3 regions of the Rhizobacter sp. P1_G5 genome follow, and region 2 is predicted to be linked to each of the others. Evidence: predicted binding sites of a transcription regulator. Region 2 holds the regulator's gene; each other region holds the start of a gene.
The links. Region 2 encodes sigma-54, which starts transcription at its own class of promoters, with help from an activator protein. Its sites were predicted from a motif close to TGGCANGNAANCTGCTTT; they were not measured.
Positions count from the first base shown of each region.

Region 1: a site for sigma-54 is predicted at 3,194-3,211, ahead of AC1D12_RS06990 (PEP-CTERM sorting domain-containing protein). Genes of this name have one in related genera too.
Region 3: a site for sigma-54 is predicted at 2,781-2,798, ahead of AC1D12_RS18795 (CmpA/NrtA family ABC transporter substrate-binding protein). Genes of this name have one in related genera too.

Region 1 covers NZ_JBFUCB010000061.1:8,671-15,473, forward strand. Annotated here, with positions in the region: gene rfbA (glucose-1-phosphate thymidylyltransferase RfbA) at 1-290, shown strand, start outside; gene rfbC (dTDP-4-dehydrorhamnose 3,5-epimerase) at 290-838, shown strand; gene AC1D12_RS06985 (nucleotidyltransferase family protein) at 847-1,938, shown strand; gene AC1D12_RS06990 (PEP-CTERM sorting domain-containing protein) at 2,668-3,162, opposite strand; gene AC1D12_RS06995 (porin family protein) at 3,540-4,757, opposite strand; gene AC1D12_RS07000 (undecaprenyl-phosphate glucose phosphotransferase) at 4,868-6,262, opposite strand; partial or broken gene AC1D12_RS07005 (GGDEF domain-containing protein) at 6,440-6,803, opposite strand, start outside.
Region 2 covers NZ_JBFUCB010000116.1:4,751-11,553, forward strand. Annotated here, with positions in the region: gene AC1D12_RS11045 (long-chain-fatty-acid--CoA ligase) at 1-300, shown strand, start outside; gene AC1D12_RS11050 (hypothetical protein) at 392-895, shown strand; gene AC1D12_RS11055 (hypothetical protein) at 966-1,454, shown strand; gene AC1D12_RS11060 (16S rRNA (uracil(1498)-N(3))-methyltransferase) at 1,494-2,213, shown strand; gene AC1D12_RS11065 (YidB family protein) at 2,283-2,717, shown strand; gene AC1D12_RS11070 (THUMP domain-containing class I SAM-dependent RNA methyltransferase) at 2,811-4,043, opposite strand; gene AC1D12_RS11075 (RNA polymerase factor sigma-54) at 4,055-5,587, opposite strand; gene lptB (LPS export ABC transporter ATP-binding protein) at 5,598-6,374, opposite strand; gene lptA (lipopolysaccharide transport periplasmic protein LptA) at 6,371-6,803, opposite strand, start outside.
Region 3 covers NZ_JBFUCB010000278.1:209-6,807, reverse strand. Annotated here, with positions in the region: gene AC1D12_RS18805 (ABC transporter ATP-binding protein) at 1-439, opposite strand, end outside; gene ntrB (nitrate ABC transporter permease) at 442-1,347, opposite strand; gene AC1D12_RS18795 (CmpA/NrtA family ABC transporter substrate-binding protein) at 1,370-2,593, opposite strand; gene AC1D12_RS18790 (ANTAR domain-containing response regulator) at 2,880-3,530, opposite strand; gene AC1D12_RS18785 (hypothetical protein) at 3,589-3,882, opposite strand; gene tsaD (tRNA (adenosine(37)-N6)-threonylcarbamoyltransferase complex transferase subunit TsaD) at 4,067-5,122, shown strand; gene AC1D12_RS18775 (Hsp20/alpha crystallin family protein) at 5,115-5,543, opposite strand; partial or broken gene AC1D12_RS18770 (branched-chain amino acid ABC transporter substrate-binding protein) at 5,637-6,599, shown strand, end outside.

The sequences.
Region 1 (6,803 bases), on a different contig from region 2:
AGATCACCGACCTGAACCGGCTGTACCTCGAGGCCGGCACGCTCGAAGTGCAGATCTTCGGCCGCGGCGACGCGTGGCTCGACACCGGCACGCACGATTCGCTGCTGGAGGCGAGCGCCTTCATCCAGACGCTCGAGAAGCGGCAAGGCCTGAAGGCCTGCTGCCCCGAGGAGATCTGCTGGCGCAAGGGCTGGATCACGTCGGCGCAGCTCGAAGCGCTGGCCAAGCCCTTGGCCAAGAGCGGCTACGGCCAGTACCTGCTGCAACTGATGCACGACAAGGTGTTCTGATGAAGGTCATCAAGACAGAGATTGCCGACGTGCTGGCGTTCGAGCCGAAGGTGTTCGGCGATGCGCGCGGCTTCTTCATGGAGAGCTACAACGGCCGCGTCTTCGCCGAGGCGGTCGGGCGCGAGACCGTCTTCGTGCAGGACAACCATTCGCGCTCGGCGCGCGGGGTGCTGCGCGGGCTGCACTTCCAGTACGCGCCGCATGCGCAAGGCAAGCTGGTGCGGGTGACGAGCGGCGCGGTGTTCGATGTCGCGGTCGACATCCGCCGCGCGAGCCCGACCTTCGGCCGCTGGGTGGGCATGGAGCTGAGCGCCGAGAACAACCGGCAGCTGTGGATCCCGCCCGGCCTGGCGCACGGCTTCCTGGTGCTGAGCGAGACGGCCGACTTCCTCTACAAGACGACCGACTACTACGCGCCGAAGGAAGAGGGCTGCGTGCGCTGGGACGATCCCGAGCTCGGGATCGCCTGGCCCGACGTCGGTGGCGCGCCGCAGCTGTCGGCCAAGGACGCGGCGGCGTTGCCGCTGCGGGAAGCGAGGCTCGAATGACGAAGGCGATGATCCTCGCGGCCGGCCAGGGCACGCGCGTGCGTCCGCTGACGCGCGACCTGCCGAAGCCGATGGTGCCGATCCTCGGCAAGCCGGTGATGGAGTACCTGATCGAGCACCTGGCGCGCTATGGCGTGCGGCAGATCATGGTCAACGTCGCGTTCAACCACCGCAAGATCGAGAGCCATTTCGGCGACGGCCACCGCTGGGGTGTCGAGATCGGCTATTCGTACGAAGGCGTGCGCGAGCACGGCGAGATCGTGCCGAAGCCGATGGGTTCGGCCGGCGGCATGAAGAAGATCCAGGATTTCTCCGGCTTCTTCGACGAGACGACCATCGTGCTGTGCGGCGATGCACTGATCGACCTGGATTTCGGCGCGGCGCTGTTCGAGCACCGCAGCAAGGGGGCGTTGGCGAGCGTGGTGACGCTGGACGTGCCGCGCAGCGAGGTGCAGAACTACGGCATCGTGAAGTGCGACAAGGACGGCCATGTCGAGTCGTTCCAGGAGAAGCCGAAGCCGGAGGAGGCGCACAGCACGCTGGCCTCGACGGGCATCTACATCTTCGAGCCGTCGGTGCTCGATCTCGTGCCGAGCGGCGCGGTGTTCGACATCGGCAGCCAGCTGTTCCCGCTGATGGTGGAGCGCCAGCTGCCGTTCTATGCGCAGAGCCGCTTCTTCAACTGGATCGACATCGGGCGCGTCAGCGACTACTGGAGCGTGCTGCAACGGGTGCTGCGCGGCGAGGTGGCGCAGATGGACATGCCGGGGCGCGAGGTGCGGCCGGGCGTGTGGGTGGGGCTGAACACGCGGGTGCCGTGGGACGAGGTGACGATCAACGGGCCGGTGTACATCGGCTCGGGCGTGGAGATCGAGCCGGGCGTGACGATCCAGGGGCCGACGTGGATCGGCACGGGCAGCCACCTGCGGCGCAACTCGAAGGTGGTGCACAGCGTGCTGTTCGAGTACACGCGGATCGGTGAGGGGCAGACGTTCACGGACATGATCGTGGCGCCTTTGTACTGCGTGGATCGCAAGGGCAAGACGTTCTACCAGGGCGACGAGGAATGCACGCTGCGTTGGTCTGACGCACGGGCTTGAGTCTTCTGGTTCTGCGCGTCGCGGCGCGGCGCGGCGGGTGAGGGGATGGGCTGGGGGCTCAGCCTCGGCGGTCGGCCCTGGCGGGCCGACTCCACGAAGAAGCTCGGCTTCGGGGGTGCATCGCCAAACTCCCTCCGCTCACTGCGTTCGCTGTGGTCAAACAGTGGCGATGAGCATGTCTACGAAGCGCGCTGGCGCGCGCCACCCCCGAAACCAAGCTTCTTCGTCYCCTCAGAAGTCGCCCCCAACCCATCCCCTCACCCGCCGCGCCGCTKAYCACCACCAGCTCTTGTTGGGGGGAAAAGATTGAAGTGACCGACGAGCGTGCTGGCGCTCGCATGCCTTGTCCATCATTTGTTCGCTTGTCACCGCCGKAGMASCYGYGCGGTGGCACAAAGGCGCGGGTGGGGAGGCTGTGGCGCGCCAATAAGGAGGGGGCGCCGGAGCTGGCTGGTTTCATYGCCCGCGTGCGCAGCACGCTTCGTGKACTGACTGTCGCCCACTGTTTGACCACAACGAACGAAGTGAGTGGCGGGAGTTTGGGCGACGGGCCATGAAATCAGCCAGCGCAGGGGAGTCAGCGCCCCGCCAGGGGCGATGACCGCACCCGACGGCGCGCCACAGCCTCCCCACCCGCGCCTTTCCGCGCAGCAACCGCACGAGAACGAAAAAGGCCTCGCAGTTTGCGCTGCGAGGCCTTTCGTCAGAGCCTCAACTGAGGCCCGAACCTTACTCTTGCGGACGACGGCGGCGCGACACGAACACGATCGCGCCCAGGCCGGCCAGCAGCATCGCGTACGTCGCCGGCTCCGGAACGGCCGTGACGGTGATGTTCTGCAGCGCCAGGCTGAACTTCTGCGGGTACACGCCCAGCAGCGCGAAGATCAGGAAGCTGTCGCCGCCTGCCTTCGTCACGAACGAGTACGTGTTCCAACCGGTCGTCTTCGTCGAGTCGGACAGCTGGTCGAACGTGCCCGGGCCCTTCTGGCTGTCGAACAGGAACGCGAAGTCCAGCGTGCGGTCCAGCGGACCACCCGTCTTCTCCGCTTCATATTGGAAGCTCACGTTGTACAGCCCCGGCGCGAGGTTGTCGAACACCTCGTAGCAGAAGCTCTGACCCAGCTTGCTCTTCAGCGYATCGTCGCAGCTCTCGCTGCTGGCGAACGCCGACCCGGTCGCGAAGGTCATCGCGGTCAGGGCCAGTGAAACTAGAAACTTCTTCATGGATACCTCCTGGTGATTAGGTGCTTTCCCGTATGCAAGACACACGCCACTTTCAGATCCCATCCCCAGTTCAAGGGGGGTCGATCGAGGCGCACAGGGCAAGAGGCAGCCGGCATGCCCAGCCGGCTTCACTTCGAACCGCTCTTTGCCCCTCAAAAGCGGCCGAATTTGCCGCAGCAACTACCTTTCGGCAGCCCAAGCTTGCCGATTTCCGCCCTGTATCGCTTCGTTACTGCTTGCAAGTGGCTGCAAACTGCCTTCAAGTCGACACATCAGCATGGTCCATGCCTGGGCGAATTTCCCTGGCGTGGTGCAATGCAGCATGAATTCAGGGCGCCGCGGCACATCGCGTCACGCCATCCGACAAGGCGTCGGACTCAGCGCAGGCTGACCTGCCCGGAACAGCTCCCGGTGGTCGCGCTGTAGGGGTAGGTGATCGTCAGGTTGTCGCCGACGATCTGACGGCGTTCGTGGCCCACGTTGCACGCGAACTGCAGGCTGCGCAGCGGCTGCCACGCGATGCCGAGGCCGTAGGTGGTGGTGTTGTCCTCGCCCTCGGCCGGCGCGGTCACGCCGTTGGCGATGAAGGCGTTGTCCAGCTTGCGCCGGGTGTAGCCGCCCTGTGCGGTGAGCTGGATCTTCGCGGTCGCGTCCCAGCGCGCCTTCAATTGCAGGCCGTGACTGACCCGCGTGTCGCTCGAATCGATCTCGTTGAGCGCCGTGCCGAAGGTGCTGCTGCCCACGCTGCTGTCGCGCGAGAGCTGCGTGTCGAAGTTCAGCTTGCCGGTGGCCTGCCAGTTCCAGCCGAGCGCGCCGGTCCAGGTGTTCGTGTCGCGCTGCGATTGCACCGAATGGTTCTCGCGCGTCACGCTGACACGCGCATTCAGCGTGCTCAGGCCATTCGGCTTCGCGAGCAGGCTGAGGTCGACGTCGTTGCGGCGGAACACATCCGGCTCGACGCCGAAGTTCGGGAAACGCCCCTCGGTGTGCCGGCCGCCGAGCCGCACGCTCAGCGCATCGGAGTCGGCCCAGCGCACGCCGGCGTTCACCGTCTGCTGGCGCACGTCGCGGTTGTCGAACTCCGCGGCCGAATAGCGGCTCTGGTTGCCGGCCCAGCCGCCCTCCAGCGTCCACGCGGTGACGACGCCCACACGCACCTGCAGCCCGGCGCCCGTCGTGCGCAGCTGGTTCTTGCCGGTGTAGCGGTTCTGGCTGTCGAGGTCATAGCGGTACAGGCTGCTGCGCTGCTCGGCCGTCAGTTCGCCCGACACGCGCTCGATGGTCGACCAGTCGAGCCGCGCCGACAGCCGGTGGTCGGTGTTGTTCAGCTGCGTGTTGTTCTTGTAGCGGTTGATGTTGGCTTCGAGCCCGGCCGTGAAACGCTGCCGGCCGAACGGCTGGTCGATCGCGGCACGCAGCCCGGTCGACGACACCGCATCGCGCGCCGCCGGCTCGCCATCGGGCGCGCGGAACAGGTTGTTGTCGGCCGAGATGGCCTGGCTGATGCCGAACACGTACGGATCGGATTCGTCACCGGCATGGACGGCGCCGGCGAAGCCGGTCAGGACAAGAACAGCAACCGAAGAACGACGCATAGGTACACCAAATACAAAAGAACGATCAAGCAACGCCCGCGGAACCGGCTTCGCCCGGCCGCCGGGTGGCGCCCCTCGGGGGCAGGAGCGAAGCGACTGGGGGGCCCACATCAATATGCGTTGCGGTCGAAGAGGACGAGCCGCACGGTGCGCACGATGATCATCAAGTCCAACCCGATCGACCAGTTGCGCAGGTACTCCAGGTCGTACTCGACGCGCGCGGCCATCTTGTCCAGCGTGTCGGTCTCGCCGCGAAAACCGTTCACCTGCGCCCAGCCGGTGATGCCCGGGCGCACCTTGTGCCGCACCATGTAGGCCTGGATCATCTTGCGGTACTGCTCGTTGTGCGCCACCGCATGCGGGCGCGGCCCGACGATGCTCATGCGCCCCTGCAGCACGTTGATCAGCTGCGGCAGTTCGTCGAGCGAGGTCTTGCGGATGAACGCGCCGAACGGCGTGATGCGCGCATCGCCGCGCGTGGCCTGCTTCACCACCGCGCCGTTGTCCTGCGTCGTCATCGAGCGGAACTTGTAGACCTCGATCTCCTCGCCATCCAGCCCGTTGCGCTTCTGGCGGAAGATCACCGGCCCGGGCGAACTCAGCTTCACGCCGATCGCCAGCGCCGCCATCACCGGCGAGATCAGCAGCAGGATCAGCGACGCCAGCACGATGTCGCTGAATCGCTTGACCAGGTCGTTGGTGCCGGTGAACGGCGACTCCAGCAGGCTCACCACCGGCACGCCGGCCATGTCCTGCAGGCGCCCCTGGATCACGCTGACGCCGAACACGTCGGGCGCGTAGTACACCGAGGCGGTCGTGTCCTGCAGCGAGGCCAGCAGGTTCACGATGCGCGGCTGCGACGTCAGCGGCAGCGTGATGTAGACATCGCGCACACCGTGGCGGCGCACCCACTCGGCCAGGTCCTCGAAGCGGCCCTTCACATGCTCGCGCGCATCAGGGTGCAGGCGATCCGGCGAACGGTCCTCGAAGAAGCCGACGAAGTCCTGCCCGAACGAACTGCGCGCCTTCAGCGACTCCAGCACCTTGGCCCCGAGCGGCCCGGCCCCCACCACCACCGCGGGTCGGCGGTATTCCGGCCGCAGCGCCAGGCGCCGCAGCGCCTCCTTGCCCCCGCGCACCGCGATCCATTGCACGACCGGCGTCAGCCCGGCCCACCAGGCCAGCACCCGCCACTCGAAGAACTTCAGGCTGTCGGTCGCATAACCGCACAGCACCAGGATGCCCAGCAGCGCGATCCACGCGCTGAGGATGTCGATGGCCGCGTTCAGGCTGCGGTCCTTGAAGCGGTTCACGCCGGGGAAGCTCAACACCAGCACGAGCATGCACAGCGTCAGTGCCGGCCGCTCGACCGGCTCGTCGAACACGCTGCTGACGGCGAGATAGCACAGCACCGTCAGCAACGGCTCCATCACCGCGGCGATGAAGGAGGTGACGGAGGGCGGTGCTCCGAGGAACAACTGCCTATGGCTGCGTTCTTCGAACATGGGGGAGGTCCGTTGGAAATTTCACGAACCTCCCACGCACGAGGCGTGCCAACTTGCCCGCGCGCTGTAACTGAATTTCTCTCGCCGCGCCAGAGGGTGAATACGGGCGACCTTCCTGTCAGAAAGCCCGGTTCCGGTCACCGTTGGACACAGGTGACCGGTAGATTCGACAAGCTTTTATCCGACACACGTCCGGTTCTTACCGGTTCGCTTCGCCTCGTAGAGCGCTTCGTCGGCGCGTTCGAGCGCGGCCTCGATGGCCTCGCCCTGCCGGTACAGCGTGACGCCGGCCGAGAAGGTGACGAAGACCTGGCGCTGCTCGTGCATGAAGAGCCCGCCGGACAGCGAGCGCTGCAGGCGCGTCAGGATCTGCTCGCCCTCCTGCACCGGGGTGTCGGGCAGCAGCACGACGAACTCCTCGCCGCCGTAGCGCGCCACCATGTCGGTCGGGCGCAGCGCCTTGCTGACCACTTCGGCCAGCGACTTCAGCGCGATGTCGCCGGCCGCATGGCCCAGCTCGTCGTTCAGGCGCTTGAAGTTG
Region 2 (6,803 bases):
AAGGACATGATCCTGGTCAGCGGCTTCAACGTCTACCCGAACGAGGTCGAGGACGTCGTCACGCAGATGCCCGGCGTGCTCGAGTGCGCTGCGATCGGCGTGCCCGATGCGAAGGCCGGCGAGGCGGTGAAGCTGGTGATCGTGCGCAAGAACCCCGCGCTGACCGAGGCCGAGGTGCGCGCGTACTGCGAGGCCAACATGACCGGCTACAAGCGGCCGAAGGTGGTCGAGTTCCGCACCGAGCTGCCGAAGAGCCCGGTGGGCAAGATCCTGCGGCGCGAGTTGAGGGACAAGACCTGACGATGCTGTGGATGAGCGCCCCGCAGAGGGCGTCATGCTGATAAATTCGGGCCGCGGCTGACCCGCCGCGCCGCGCCCTGGGAGAGCTCTGGTGATCTGGACCAAAACTGACGCGGGACGAATCGAGATGACGGCGCGCGCGCTCGTCAAGGAGCGTGCGCAGCGCAACCTGCTGCTGCTGATCGACGGTGCGAAGTCCGAGGAGATGCTGCTGGCCAACGTGGTCGGCGTGACGATCGACGACTTCCGGGCCCTCGAGACCCTGGGCCTGATCGCGCAGGTGTCGGGCAGCGGCAGTTCACGCCTGAACACCCCGCCGGCTGCGGCGCCGGCCAGTGCGCCCGCTGCCGCCTCCGGCGGTGTCGGCACGCCGGTCGACCCGGGCGAGCTCGACTACGCGAAGTTCACGTCCACGCTGACGCAGATGATCTCCAGCGAACTCGGCCTGCGCGGCTTCACGCTGACGCTCGCGGTCGAGAAGGCCAGCACCATCGAGGAACTGCGCGACGTGGCCGACCGCACGATCGAGCAGATCCGCTCGCGCAAGGGCGAGCCCGCGGCGCACAAGGCGCGTCGCGCTCTGTACGGCGGCTGAGCTGGCCCCAACCCCCGCGCCCCCGGCGCGCCCGCTGTGGCGCAGGCTGCTGCGGCTGCCCTGGCGGCTGTTGCGCGCGCTGCTGCTGGTGCTGGCGGCGCTCGTGCTGTTCATCGAGGAGTGGGGCTGGCGGCCGCTGACGGCCTTCGTCGCGCGGCTCGCGAAGTGGCCGCCGCTGGCGCGCTTCGAGGCGCTGGTGCGCGCCGCGCCGCCGCGCATTGCGCTGCTGCTGTTCCTGGCGCCGGCGGTCGCGCTGTTCCCGATCAAGCTGCTCGCGTTGTGGATCCTCAGCCGCGGCCATGCGCTGCTCGGCATCACGGTGATCGTCGTCGCCAAGCTGCTCGGCACCGCGATCGTCGGGCGCCTGTTCATCCTGACCGAGTCGCAGCTGATGCATTTCGCGTGGTTCGCGCGGGCGCTGACGTGGTGGCGCGCGACCAAGCTGCGCGTGATGGAGGCGCTGCGCCGCTCGGCCGCGTGGCGCGGCGCGCGGCGGCTGAAGACGCGCTGGCGTGCATGGCGCCGGCGCTGGCGCGGTCTCGACGAGCAGGACGGCTGAGGCGAACGGGCTGACCGGAAGGGCTGGCACACTTCGGTCATGCCTCCCCGTTTCCATGTGGCCGAGCCGATGCTGGCCGGCGTCGAACTGAGCCTTCCTCCCGGTGCCGCGCGCCACGTGCAGGTGCTGCGCCTGCAGCCCGGCGATCCGCTGACGCTGTTCAACGGCGAGGGCGGCGAGTGGCAGGCCGAGGTCGTCCGGATGGGCCGCGGCGACGTGGCCGTGCGCCTGAATGCGCACATCCCGGTCGACCGCGAGCTGCCGATCCATGTGACGCTCGCGCTCGGCATGCCGGCCAACGAGCGCATGGATGCGCTGGTCGAGAAGGCGACCGAGCTCGGCGTCGCAGTGATCCAGCCGCTGATGACCGAGCGCTCGGTGCTGCGCCTGAGCGGCGAGCGCGCCGACAGGAAGCAGGCGCATTGGCAGGGCGTCGCGGCCGCGGCCGCCGAGCAGTGCGGGCGCACCCGCGTACCGCTGATCGCGCCGGTGCGCAGCCTCGCCGACTGGCTGCGCGGCCAGCCGCCGGCCGCCGGCCGCCGCTTCGTGCTGAGCCTGCGCACGCCCGAGCCGCTGCAGGCCGAGGCCGGTGGTGCGCTGACCTTCCTCAGCGGCCCCGAAGGCGGGCTCAGCGAGGCCGAAGAGGCGGCGGCCGCGGCCAGCGGCTTCGCGCCGGCCAGCCTCGGCCCGCGCGTGCTGCGGGCCGACACGGCACCGCTCGCGGTGCTCGCGTACCTCGGGCTGTCGTCGGGCGCCTGAGCCCCGAGCGGTCTTGTGGTCGACACGGGCGGCGCCCACAATCGGTCTCCCCACTCCAAGGAGCACCTCATGGGACTGCTGGATTCCGTGATCGGCATGGTGGCCGGCCAGAACGACCCGACGGGCCAGGGCGGCGGCAACCACGCCGCGCTGATCACCGCCGTGGTGTCGATGTTGAACGCGAACGGCTCGGGTGGCGGTCTCAACGACCTGATCGCCCGCTTCGAGCAGGGCGGGCTCGGCTCGGTGATCGGCTCGTGGGTGTCGACCGGGCAGAACCTGCCGATCTCGGCCGAGCAGCTGCAGAGCGTGCTCGGTTCAGGCCAGCTGGCGCAGATCGCCGAGCAGCTCGGGCTGTCGCACGGCGAGGCGGCCGATCAGTTGTCGCAGGTGCTGCCGCAGGTGGTCGACCACCTGACGCCGAACGGGGAGTTGCCGGCCAGCGGTGCGGCCGGCGGGATGGGCGATATCGGCAGCCTGATCGGGAGCTTGCTGCGACGCTGACGGGGGCGGGCCGAGCGCCGGGCCGCCCCAAGCCGGCCCGCATCCCCTCGGGGGATCGACCGGCGTACCCGCCGGGCGAGGGGTTGTCATGGGTCAGCGCGCCGAACCGGCCACCAGGTCGAAGCGGAACAAGCGGCACTCGATCGGCCCGTTCCACATCGGCACGCGCTTCGACTCCTTCAGCCGCATCGAGCCCGGCAGCTTCATGTCCGGGCTCAGCACCCAGGCGGTCCAGCCGGCGGGGTGCTGGGTGTAGGCGCGCTTCCAGTGCGCCGACAGGCGCGGGAAGAAGTCGGCGACCAGGGCCTTGTTGTCGTCTTCATCGTGCGCCGGCGCGCGCGCCTTGCCCGCGACCTCGATGCGCTCGCCGTATGGCGGGTTGATCATCAGCGTGCCGGGCAGCGTGGCCGGCAACGTGGGCGCCGGGCGCTCCAGCGCATCGCCGCCGTTGAACTGGATCGCCTGCTCGACGCCGGCGCGCTGCGCATTGCGGCGCGCGAAATCGACCATCCGGAACGACACGTCGCTCGCGTGGATCGTCACCGCGCTCGCGTGGATGCGCGACTGCGCATGGCTCTTCAGGCGCTGCCATTGCGCGCGCATCTCGGCATCGGCGAACGGCAACAGCCGCTCGAACGCGAAGCGGCGCTTCAGCCCGGGCGCGATGCCGCAGGCGATCTGCGCGGCCTCGATCGCGATCGTGCCGGAGCCGCAGCACGGGTCGTGCAGCGCGCCGCCGGCCTCGGGCGTGCCGCGCCAGCCGGCGGCGGCCAGCATCGCGGCGGCCAGCGTCTCCTTCAGCGGCGCGTCGCCCTTGTCCTCGCGCCAGCCGCGCTTGAACAGCGGCTCGCCCGAGGTGTCGACATACAGCGAGGCCCGCTCCTCGGCGACGTGCAGCAGCAGCGGCAGGTCGGGGTGGCGGGTGTCGACGCTCGGGCGCGTGCCGGTGGCTTCGCGCAACTGGTCGCACACCGCATCCTTGATGCGCAGCGCGGCGAAGTTCAGGCTGCGCAGCGGGCTGCGGTGCGCGGTGGTGTCGACGCGCAGCGTGTGTTCGGGCGTGATCCACTGCTGCCAGTCGACGCCGCGCGCGAGCTCGTACAGGTCGTGCTCGTCGCGGTACGGCCCCTCGGCCACCTCGGCCAGCACGCGCTGCGCGAGCCGGCATTCGAGGTTCAGCGTCATCACGTCCTGCGGGTCGCCGTCGAGCGCGACGCCGCCGCGGCCGGCGTGCACCTGCGCGGTCGGCAGGATGCGCAGCACCTCTTCTTCGAGGAGCGCTTCAACGCCCGCGGCACAGGGCAGGAACAGGGGGAGGGCGCACATCGGGATTCAGTTCAGAGGGATTTGCGGAGGTTCGCGGGCGCGATCTTCAGCGCTTCGCGGTACTTCGCGACGGTGCGGCGCGCGACCTGGATGCCCTGCTCCTCCAGCATGTGGCTGAGCTGGCTGTCCGACAGCGGCTTGGCCGCGTCCTCGGCGCTGACCAGCTGCTTGATCAGCGCGCGCACCGCGGTGCTCGACGCATTGCCGCCGGCCTCGGTGTTCAGCGACGAGCCGAAGAAGTACTTCAGCTCGAAGGTGCCGAACATCGTGGCCATGTACTTGGCCGTCGTCACGCGCGAGATGGTCGATTCGTGCAGGCCGAGCTCGTCGGCGATCTCGCGCAGCACCAGCGGCTTCATCGCGATCTCGCCGTGCGTGAAGAAGCTCTTCTGCCGCTCGACGATCGCCTGCGAGACGCGCTGGATGGTGTCGAAGCGCTGCTGGATGTTCTTCATGAACCAGCGCGCCTCCTGCAGCCGCGAGCTCAGCGCGCTGCCGCCGGCCCCGCCCGAGCCGCGGCCCTGGCGGATCGCCTGCGCGTAGAGGTCGTTGATGCGCAGCTTGGGCATCACGTCGGGGTTCAGCACGACCTTCCAGTTGCGGCCGGACTTCTGCACGATCACGTCGGGCACGATGATGTTGGCCTCGGCACGCGCGAACGGGCGGCCCGGCTTCGGCTCCAGCGCGACGATCAGCGTCTGCGCTTCCTTGATCAGCTCCTCGTCGGCGCCGGTCGCGGCCATCAGCTTCTTCATGTCGCGCCGGGCCAGCAGGTCCAGGTGCTGCTTGCAGATGATGATCGCGATCATCTGCGCCTCGCAGCGCTCCTGCGCGCGCAGCTGCAGCGTCAGGCATTCGCCGAGGTTGCGGGCGCCGACGCCGAGCGGCTCCATGTTCTGCAGCCACTTCAGCGCGCACTGCAGGCGCTCGAGGATCTCCTCCTGCTGCTCGGGGTCGCCTGCCAGCTCGGCGGCGATCTCCTCGAGCGGGTCGGCCAGGTAGCCGTCGTCGTCGAGCGATTCGATCAGCACGGTGATCGCGATCGCATCTTCGGCACTGACGCGCATGCCGAGCAGCTGCTCGCGCAGGTGATCCTGCAGGCTGGGGGCCTGCGGGTTGCGGTCCTGGCCGTCGAAGTCGTCGTCGGGGTTGCTGCCGCTGCCGGCCGCGCTGGGCGTCTCGCGGATGCCGTCGAAATCGTCGCGCTCGGTGCCGTTCTCCCAGTCCTCGCGCTCGGTCGCGCCGAACTCGGCGCTGTCGACGCCGGCGGACTCATCGGGCGCGGTCTCGGCGGACGACTCGCTCGCGGTGCTGCTGTCGGCCTCGCGCTCGGCATTGCGCTCCGAGGTCGTCAGCCGTTCGGTCAGGGGCTCGGACGGGGCCGCCTCCTCCAGCTCGGCCTCGAGGAAGGGGTTCTGCTCCAGCATCTGCTCGACTTCCTGGTGGAGTTCGAGCGTGGAGAGCTGCAGCAGCCGGATGGACTGCTGCAACTGCGGCGTCAAGGCCAGATGCTGCGACAGGCGGACCTGAAGGGAGGGCTTCATGTGTCAGCCCTCACATGCGGAAGTGTTCGCCGAGGTAGACCTTTCGCACATCGGCGTTGTCGACGATCTCGGCCGGCGTGCCCTCGGTGAGCACACGCCCCTCGCTGATGATGTACGCGCGGTCGCAGATGCCCAGCGTCTCGCGCACGTTGTGGTCGGTGATCAGCACCCCGATGCCACGGCTCTTCAGGAACCCGATGATGCGCTGGATCTCGATCACCGCGATCGGGTCGACGCCGGCGAACGGCTCGTCCAGCAGGATGAAGCGCGGCTGCGTGGCCAGTGCCCGGGCGATCTCGACGCGGCGGCGCTCGCCGCCCGACAGCGCCGGTGCCGGGCTGTCGCGCAGCTTCTCGATGCTCAGGTCGTTCAGCAGGTCGCCGAGCAGCTTGTCGACGGTGGCCTTCGGCAGCTCCTTGCCGTCGGGGCCGCGCTGCAGCTCGAGCACGGCGCGGATGTTCTCCTCGACGGTCAGCTTGCGGAAGATCGAGGCTTCCTGCGGCAGGTAGCTCAGGCCCAGGCGCGAACGCTGGTGGATCGGCAGGCGCTCGACGCGCTGGCCGTCGATCAGGATCTGGCCGTCATCGGCGCGCACCAGGCCGACGATCATGTAGAAGCTGGTGGTCTTGCCGGCGCCGTTCGGGCCGAGCAGCCCGACGACCTCGCCGCTGCGCACCGACAGGCGCACGTCCTTGACCACCTTGCGCGCGCCATAGGTCTTCTGCAGGCCGATGGCCTCCAGCCGGCTGGTGTCGGCCGCGGCGGTGCTGGCGGGGACGGCGCTCAACGGCGTGCTCCCGAGGCTGCCTGCGAGGCCGCTTCAGCGGCGGCCGGCGTGCCTTCCTTCGGCGTGAACACGTAGCGCACGCGGCCGGTCGGGTTGCTCGGGGTCACCGCGGCGCTGCCGCCGGCGACGGTGAAGAGCTCGGCCGTGCCGTCGTAGGTGATCAGCGCGCCGGTCACTTCGTCGGCCACCGCGGTGCCGCGCAGCCGGCGCACCGAGGCCTTGTTGACGAAGCGGATGGTGTCGAGCTTGCTGTCGTACTCGAGGCGCTCGGCCTCGCCTTCGACGAATTCATTCACGCCTTCGCGTTTCTGCCGGAAGCTGGCCGGCTGGGTCGGCGTGCCGACGGCGATGGCGGACTGGTAACCGTCCGGCCCCTCGCGAACCTCGATGCGCCCCGCCTTGATCAGCATCGTCCCCTTGCTGACGACG
Region 3 (6,599 bases), on a different contig from region 2:
CGCGCTGCTTCATGCCGCCGGAGATCTCGTGCGGGCGCTTGGCCGCGGCATGCCCCATGTTGACGAGCCCCAGCGCCGCCAGGGTTCGCTCCTTCAGTTGCGCCTTCGACTCGCTCGCGCCGTACACCCGCTCGACCGCCAGATGCACGTTCTCGTGGCAGGTGAGCCACGGCAGCAGCGAGTGGTTCTGGAACACCACCGCGCGCTCGGGCCCCGGCGCAGCGATCTCTCGCCCGTCGCAGATCAGCGAGCCCCCAGTGGGCAGCGTGAGCCCTGCGATCAGGTTCAGCAGCGTCGACTTGCCGCAGCCCGAATGCCCGATCAGCGTGACGAACTCGCCCTTCGCGACCGACAGGTCGATCTCGCGCAGCGCGTGGAAGCGGCCCTTCTTCGTGTGGAACACCATCTCGGCCTGGTGCACTTCGATGAATCCGGTCATGCTCAGACCTCCTCGTAGGTGAAGCGTTTGGCCACCGCGATCAGCGCCCATTCGAGCAGCAGCCCGACGATGCCGATCACGAAGATCGCGATCAGGATGTGCGTGACGTTCAGGTTGTTCCACTCGTCCCAGACCCAGAAGCCGATGCCGACGCCGCCGGTCAGCATCTCGGCCGCGACGATCACCAGCCAGGCCGTGCCCACGCTCAGCCGCACGCCGGTCAGCATGTACGGCAGCACCGCAGGGAACAGGATGCGCGTCATCACCTTCCACTCCGACAGGTTCAGCACGCGCGCCACGTTCAGGTAGTCGGCCGGCACGCGCTGCACGCCGACCGCGGTGTTGATGACCATCGGCCAGATCGAGCAGATGAAGATCGTCCAGATCGCCGCCGGGTTCGCCGCCTTGAACACCAGCAGCCCGATCGGCAGCCACGCGAGCGGCGACACCGGCCGCAGCAGGCTGATCAGCGGCGAGGCCATGTGGTTCAGGAAGCTGAAGCGCCCGATCAGGAAGCCCACCGGGATGCCGACCAGCGCCGCCAGCCCGAAGCCGATCGCCACGCGTTGCAGCGAGAACAGGATGTTCCAGCCGATGCCCTGGTCGTTCGGGCCCTTGCTGTAGAACGGATCTGCAAACAACTTGACCGCTTCGGTGAAGGTGGCGGCCGGCGTCGGGAAGCTGCCTCCCTTCATCGTCAGCAGCGCCCAGATGGCGACCAGCAGCGCGACGCCGATGACCGGCGGCAGCACCTTCAGCAGCAGCGCGTTCCAGTCGACGGCGCGCCGCGGCGGCGGCGTGGCGGGCACGGGTGTGGACGGAAGCGGCGGCGGCCTCACGACCACCGGCGGGGCCGCAGGAGCCTCGTCGCCGGCATCGCGCGGGGAATGGAACACGGCACTCACCATGGCGTTCTCCTGTGTGGCCCGCTCAGGCCTTGAGCTTGAAGCTGTCGGCGTACTTCGCCGGTTCCTTGCCGTCCCAGACGACGCCGTCGATCAGCTTCGCGCTGCGCAGCGGCTCCTTCGGCACGTTCACCTTCATCGCGCTCGCGGCCTGCTTGTAAAGCTCGATCTGGTTGATCTGCTTCGCGACGCCGAGGTAGTCCGGGTGCTCCTTCAGCAGCCCCCAGCGCTTGTGCTGCGTCAGGAACCACATGCCGTCGCTCAGGTACGGGTAGTTCACCGCGCCGTCGTTGAAGAACTTCATGTGGTTCGGGTCGTCCCAGGTCTTGCCCAGGCCGTTCTGGTAGCGGCCCAGGATGCGCTGGTTGATCGCGTCGACGCCGGTGTTGACGTACGACTTGTCGGCCACCGTCTCGGCCATCTTCAGCTTGTTCTGCAGGCTCGCGTCGATCCAGCGGCTCGCCTCGATCACCGCCATCATCACGGCACGCGCGGTGTTGGGGTACTTCTTGACGAAATCGCCGGTGGTGCCGAGCACCTTCTCGGGGTGGTCCTTCCAGATGTCCTGCGTGGTCACCGCGGTGATGCCGATGCCGTCCATGATCGCGCGGTGGCCCCAGGGCTCGCCGACGCAGTAGCCGTCCATGTTGCCCACGCGCATGTTGGCCACCATCTGCGGCGGCGGCACGGTGATGACCTTGGCATCCTTCATCGGGTTGATGCCGACGCTCGCGAGCCAGTAGTACAGCCACATCGCGTGGGTGCCGGTCGGGAAGGTCTGCGCGAAGGTGTACTCGCGCTTGTCGGCGGCCATCACCTTGGCGAGCGATGCGCCGTCGACCGCACCCTTGTCGGCCAGCTTCTTCGACAGCGTGATCGCCTGGCCGTTGTTGTTCAGCGTCATCAGCACGGCCATGTCCTTCTTCGGCCCGCCGATGCCCAGGTGCACGCCGTAGACCAGGCCGTACAGCACGTGCGCCATGTCGAGCTCGCCGTTGACCAGCTTGTCGCGCACGCCGGCCCACGAGGCCTCCTTGGTCGCAACGATCTTGACGCCGTACTTCCTGTCGAAGCCGAGCACCGAGGCCATCACGATCGACGCGCAGTCGGTCAGCGGGATGAAGCCGATGCGCACTTCCTCCTTCTCGGGCTTGTCGGAGCCTTGCGCATGCACGGCGCTCTGCAGCCCCGGCACCAGGCCGGCAGCACTGCCCGCGGCAGCGGCTTTGATCAGGGTTCGGCGGCTCATCAGGTTCTTTCGCGTGAGTGGGCTAGTCATGGCGTGGCTCAGGTTCTCGGAAAGCAAAAACAAAAAGGCGTCCGCACGGTGCGGGCTCAGCCTGCACGGTGGGGACGCCATCGTCCGACCCGCGTCGCGCCAACCTTGGTGCGTGCGGATGTCTGTGGAAGATCGCCGTTGACCTTCCGCACGTCACTATGCAAGTGGCGTGCCACGGCTGTCTTCCCAGGGGCGGTTCGCATCGGCGATGTTGCAACGCACCAAGTGCGCCGCAGGCCGCACTGCGGCAGTGCGTTCAGCCGAGCAGGTCCGACACGTCGAGGATGCGCCGCGCCACGTCGGCGAGCCGCAGCCCCTTGTCCATCGCGGCCTTGCGCAACMGCGCATAGGCGGCTTCCTCGCTGAGCCCCTGGCGCGACATCAGCAGGCCCTTCGCGCGGTCGATCACCTTGCGGTCCGAGAGTTCGGTGCGCGCGTCGGCCAGTTCGCGGCGCAGGCCTTCCTCGTGCCGGAAGCGCGCCATCGCGACGTCGAGCACCGGCTTCACCCGCTCCGGCGCCAGCCCGGCCACGACGTAGGCGGTGACGCCGGCGGCGATCGCATCGGGCACGTGGCTGGTGTCGTCGTCGTCGGTGAACAGCACGATCGGGCGGCGCGCATCGCGCGTCGCCATCACGACATGCTCCAGCGTGTCGCGCGCCTGGCTCTCGGCGTCGATGATGATCATGTCGGGCTGGATCTGCGCCAGCCGCTCCGGCAGGAAGACATCGGCCGGCAGCACCGCGACGATGTTGTAGCCGTTCTCCAGCAAGCCGATGCGCAGCGCCCGCGAGCGCTCGGCCTCGATCGGGTCGGGCGCGCCTTCGCTGCCGTCGGAGGCCAGCGAGTCGGGAGCGACGATGACGATGCGCAGGACCGGGGCGGTCGGCGCGCGCGGCGGCTTCATGGGCCAGAGCGCAGCAACATCCGCGCCACGCGGTGCGGCGCGGCCGATCGCCGGGGAATCAGCGCTCCTGCGAACTCGTGTGCAGCGCGCGGCGGATCCAGCCGCCCAGCGGCCGCAGCGAGTCGAACATCGAATCGGCTGGCGGCTCGTCGAACTCCCGTTCTTCGAGCAGGCCCTGCGCCTCCAGCGCGTCAAGGAAGAGCTGCACCTCGGGGCGCTTCAGTCCGGCGATGGACGCCAACTGCTCCAGCGTCATGTGCCGCTGCGACATGTCGCTGAGCATGCGCCGGTGCGCGGTGCGATCGAACGGCGCAGGCAGCTCCGTCCAGGCCAAGAGGCGGTATTCCTTCATGGGGTTTCCCTAACGACGTTGTTGTAGTTGGCAATTGCTTCGGGGCACTGCTCGGTCACGCAGGTTAGTCGCCCGCGCTCGAACCGGGAAGGGGGTCGGATAGTAATCGAGGGTAAACCCTTGGATGCGCCGTGACAAATTTGGCGCCGGCGGGCGGCGTGGGTGCGCTGGCTACACTCGCTGGATGAAGGTACTGGGCGTGGAATCATCGTGCGACGAAACGGGCGTGGCCCTGGTGGAGGCCGGTCCGACCGGGGTTCCGGCCCTGCTGGCCCATGCCCTGCACAGCCAGATCGCGATGCACCAGGCCTACGGCGGCGTGGTGCCTGAACTGGCCTCGCGCGATCACATCCGGCGCGTGCTGCCGCTCACCGAACAGGTGCTGCACGAGGCCGGCGCCTCGCTCGCCGAGGTCGACGTGGTCGCGTTCACGCGCGGGCCGGGGCTGGCCGGGGCGCTGCTGGTCGGCGCAGGGGTGGCCTGCGCGCTGGCGGCGGCGCTCGGCAAGCCGGTGCTCGGCGTGCACCACCTCGAGGGGCACCTGCTGTCGCCGTTCCTTGCGAGCGATCCGCCGGAGTTTCCGTTCGTCGCGCTGCTGGTGTCGGGCGGGCACACGCAGCTGATGCGAGTCGACGACGTCGGCCGCTACGAGCTGCTCGGCGAGAGCATCGACGATGCGGCCGGCGAGGCCTTCGACAAGTCGGCCAAGCTGCTCGGGCTCGGCTACCCGGGCGGGCCGGCGCTGTCGCGCCTGGCCGAAGCGGGGCGGCCCGATGCCTATGCGCTGCCGCGGCCGCTGCTGCACAGCGGCGACCTCGATTTCTCGTTCGCCGGGCTGAAGACCGCGGTGATGACGCAGCTGCGCAAGCTCGGCGATGCGCCGACCGACTCGCAGCGCGCCGACATGGCCGCGTCGACGCAGGCCGCGATCGTCGAGGTGCTGCTGAAGAAGTCGCTCGCGGCGCTGAAGCAGACCGGGCTGAAGCGACTTGTCGTCGCCGGCGGCGTCGGTGCGAACAGCCGCCTGCGCGCGCAACTGGATGCCGAATGCGCGAAGCGCCAGGTCAGGGTGCATTACCCCGAGCTGGCGCTGTGCACCGACAACGGCGCGATGATCGCGCTCGCCGCCGCGATGCGGCTGCAGCGCGGCGCCGCGGCCGGCCGCGACTACGGCTTCGACGTGCGGCCGCGCTGGCCGCTCGCGACGCTGGCCGCGGCCGGCACCGAGGCCGTCAGCTGATGCTGATCTGCGTCGCGCCGGTCGGCACGCGCTTCGCGAGCGTCAGCGTCAGCACGCCGTTCTCGAACTTCGCGCTCGAGTTCGCCTGGTCCACTTCGGCCGGCAGCGCGACCGTGCGGGCGTAGTGCGCGGCACTGCGCTCGCGGTACAGCACGCGTTCGCCTTCCTTGGCGTCGGCGGTCTTCGCATCGCCGGCTTCCAGCGTGACGCGGCGGCCTTCCACCGAGACCTTCAGCTGGTCCTTCGACAGGCCCGGCAGGTCCAGCGTCAGCGTGTACGCGGTGTCGCTCTCGACGACGTCGAGTGCCGGCACGCGCGGCTGGGCCGGTGCCGGCGGCAGCCGGTCGGCGAACAGGTGATCGAACGCGCGCTCGAGCGAGGTGGCGCGGCGCGACGACAGCGAGGGGGTCAGTACGAACATGATGGCTCCTACAATCCATTCAATCGCTGCACAGCGCAGCAACCATGCCGCTGAAACTTGGAGCGGCATTTTTGTTTTCAAGTGGGTTGAAAAATGAAGATCGTGCGTTGGGTCAGGCGCTGCGGCGCGGTGCTGGCATGGCTGGCAGCGGTGGGCCCGGTGGCTGCGGCGCCTGCATCGTCACCTGCCGCCGAGCCGGTGCGCGTCGCGCTGATCGAAGGGCTGTCGGGTTCCTTCGCGAACGCCGGCGAGGCGGTGTACCGCAACCTGCTGTGGGCGGTGGAGCGGGTGAACCAGCGTGGCGGCGTGAGCCTGCCGGATGGCCGCCATCCGCTGGAGCTGGTGCGCTTCGACAGCAAGGGCAGCAATGAAGAGGCGCTGTCGCTGCTGCGCTCGGCCATCGACCAGAAGATCGGCTTCGTGCTGCAGGGCAACAGCTCGGCCACCGCGGCCGCGCTGATCGACGCGCTGAACAAGCACAACCAGCGCGAGCCGGCGCGGCGCGCGATCTTCCTGAACTACTCGGCCGTCGACCCGGCGCTGACGAACGAGAAGTGCAGTTTCTGGCACTTCCGCTTCGATGCGCATGCCGACATGCGGCTGCAGGCGCTGACCGACGTGCTGGCTGCCGATGCGCGCGTGAAGAAGGTCTACCTGATCGGCCAGGACTACAGCTTCGGCCAGAGCGTGCTGCGCCAGGCGCGCGTGATGCTCGCGGCCAAGCGGCCCGACATCGAGATCGTCGGCGACGAACTGCACCCGCTCGGCCGCATCAAGGACTTCCTGCCGTACGCCGCGAAGATCAAGGCAAGCGGCGCGCAGGCGGTGCTCACCGGCAACTGGGGCAACGACCTGACGCTGCTGATCCGCGCCTCGCGCGAGGCCGGGCTGGACGCGCGCTTCTACACCTTCTACGGCAACGCGCTCGGCGCGCCGGCGGCGATCGGCGATGCCGGCCTGGACCGCGTGCTGGCGGTGGCCGAGTGGCACCCGAACGTCGGCGGTGCGGCCTCCGACAGGTTCTATGCAAGCTTCCGCGAGCGCTTCCCGAACCCG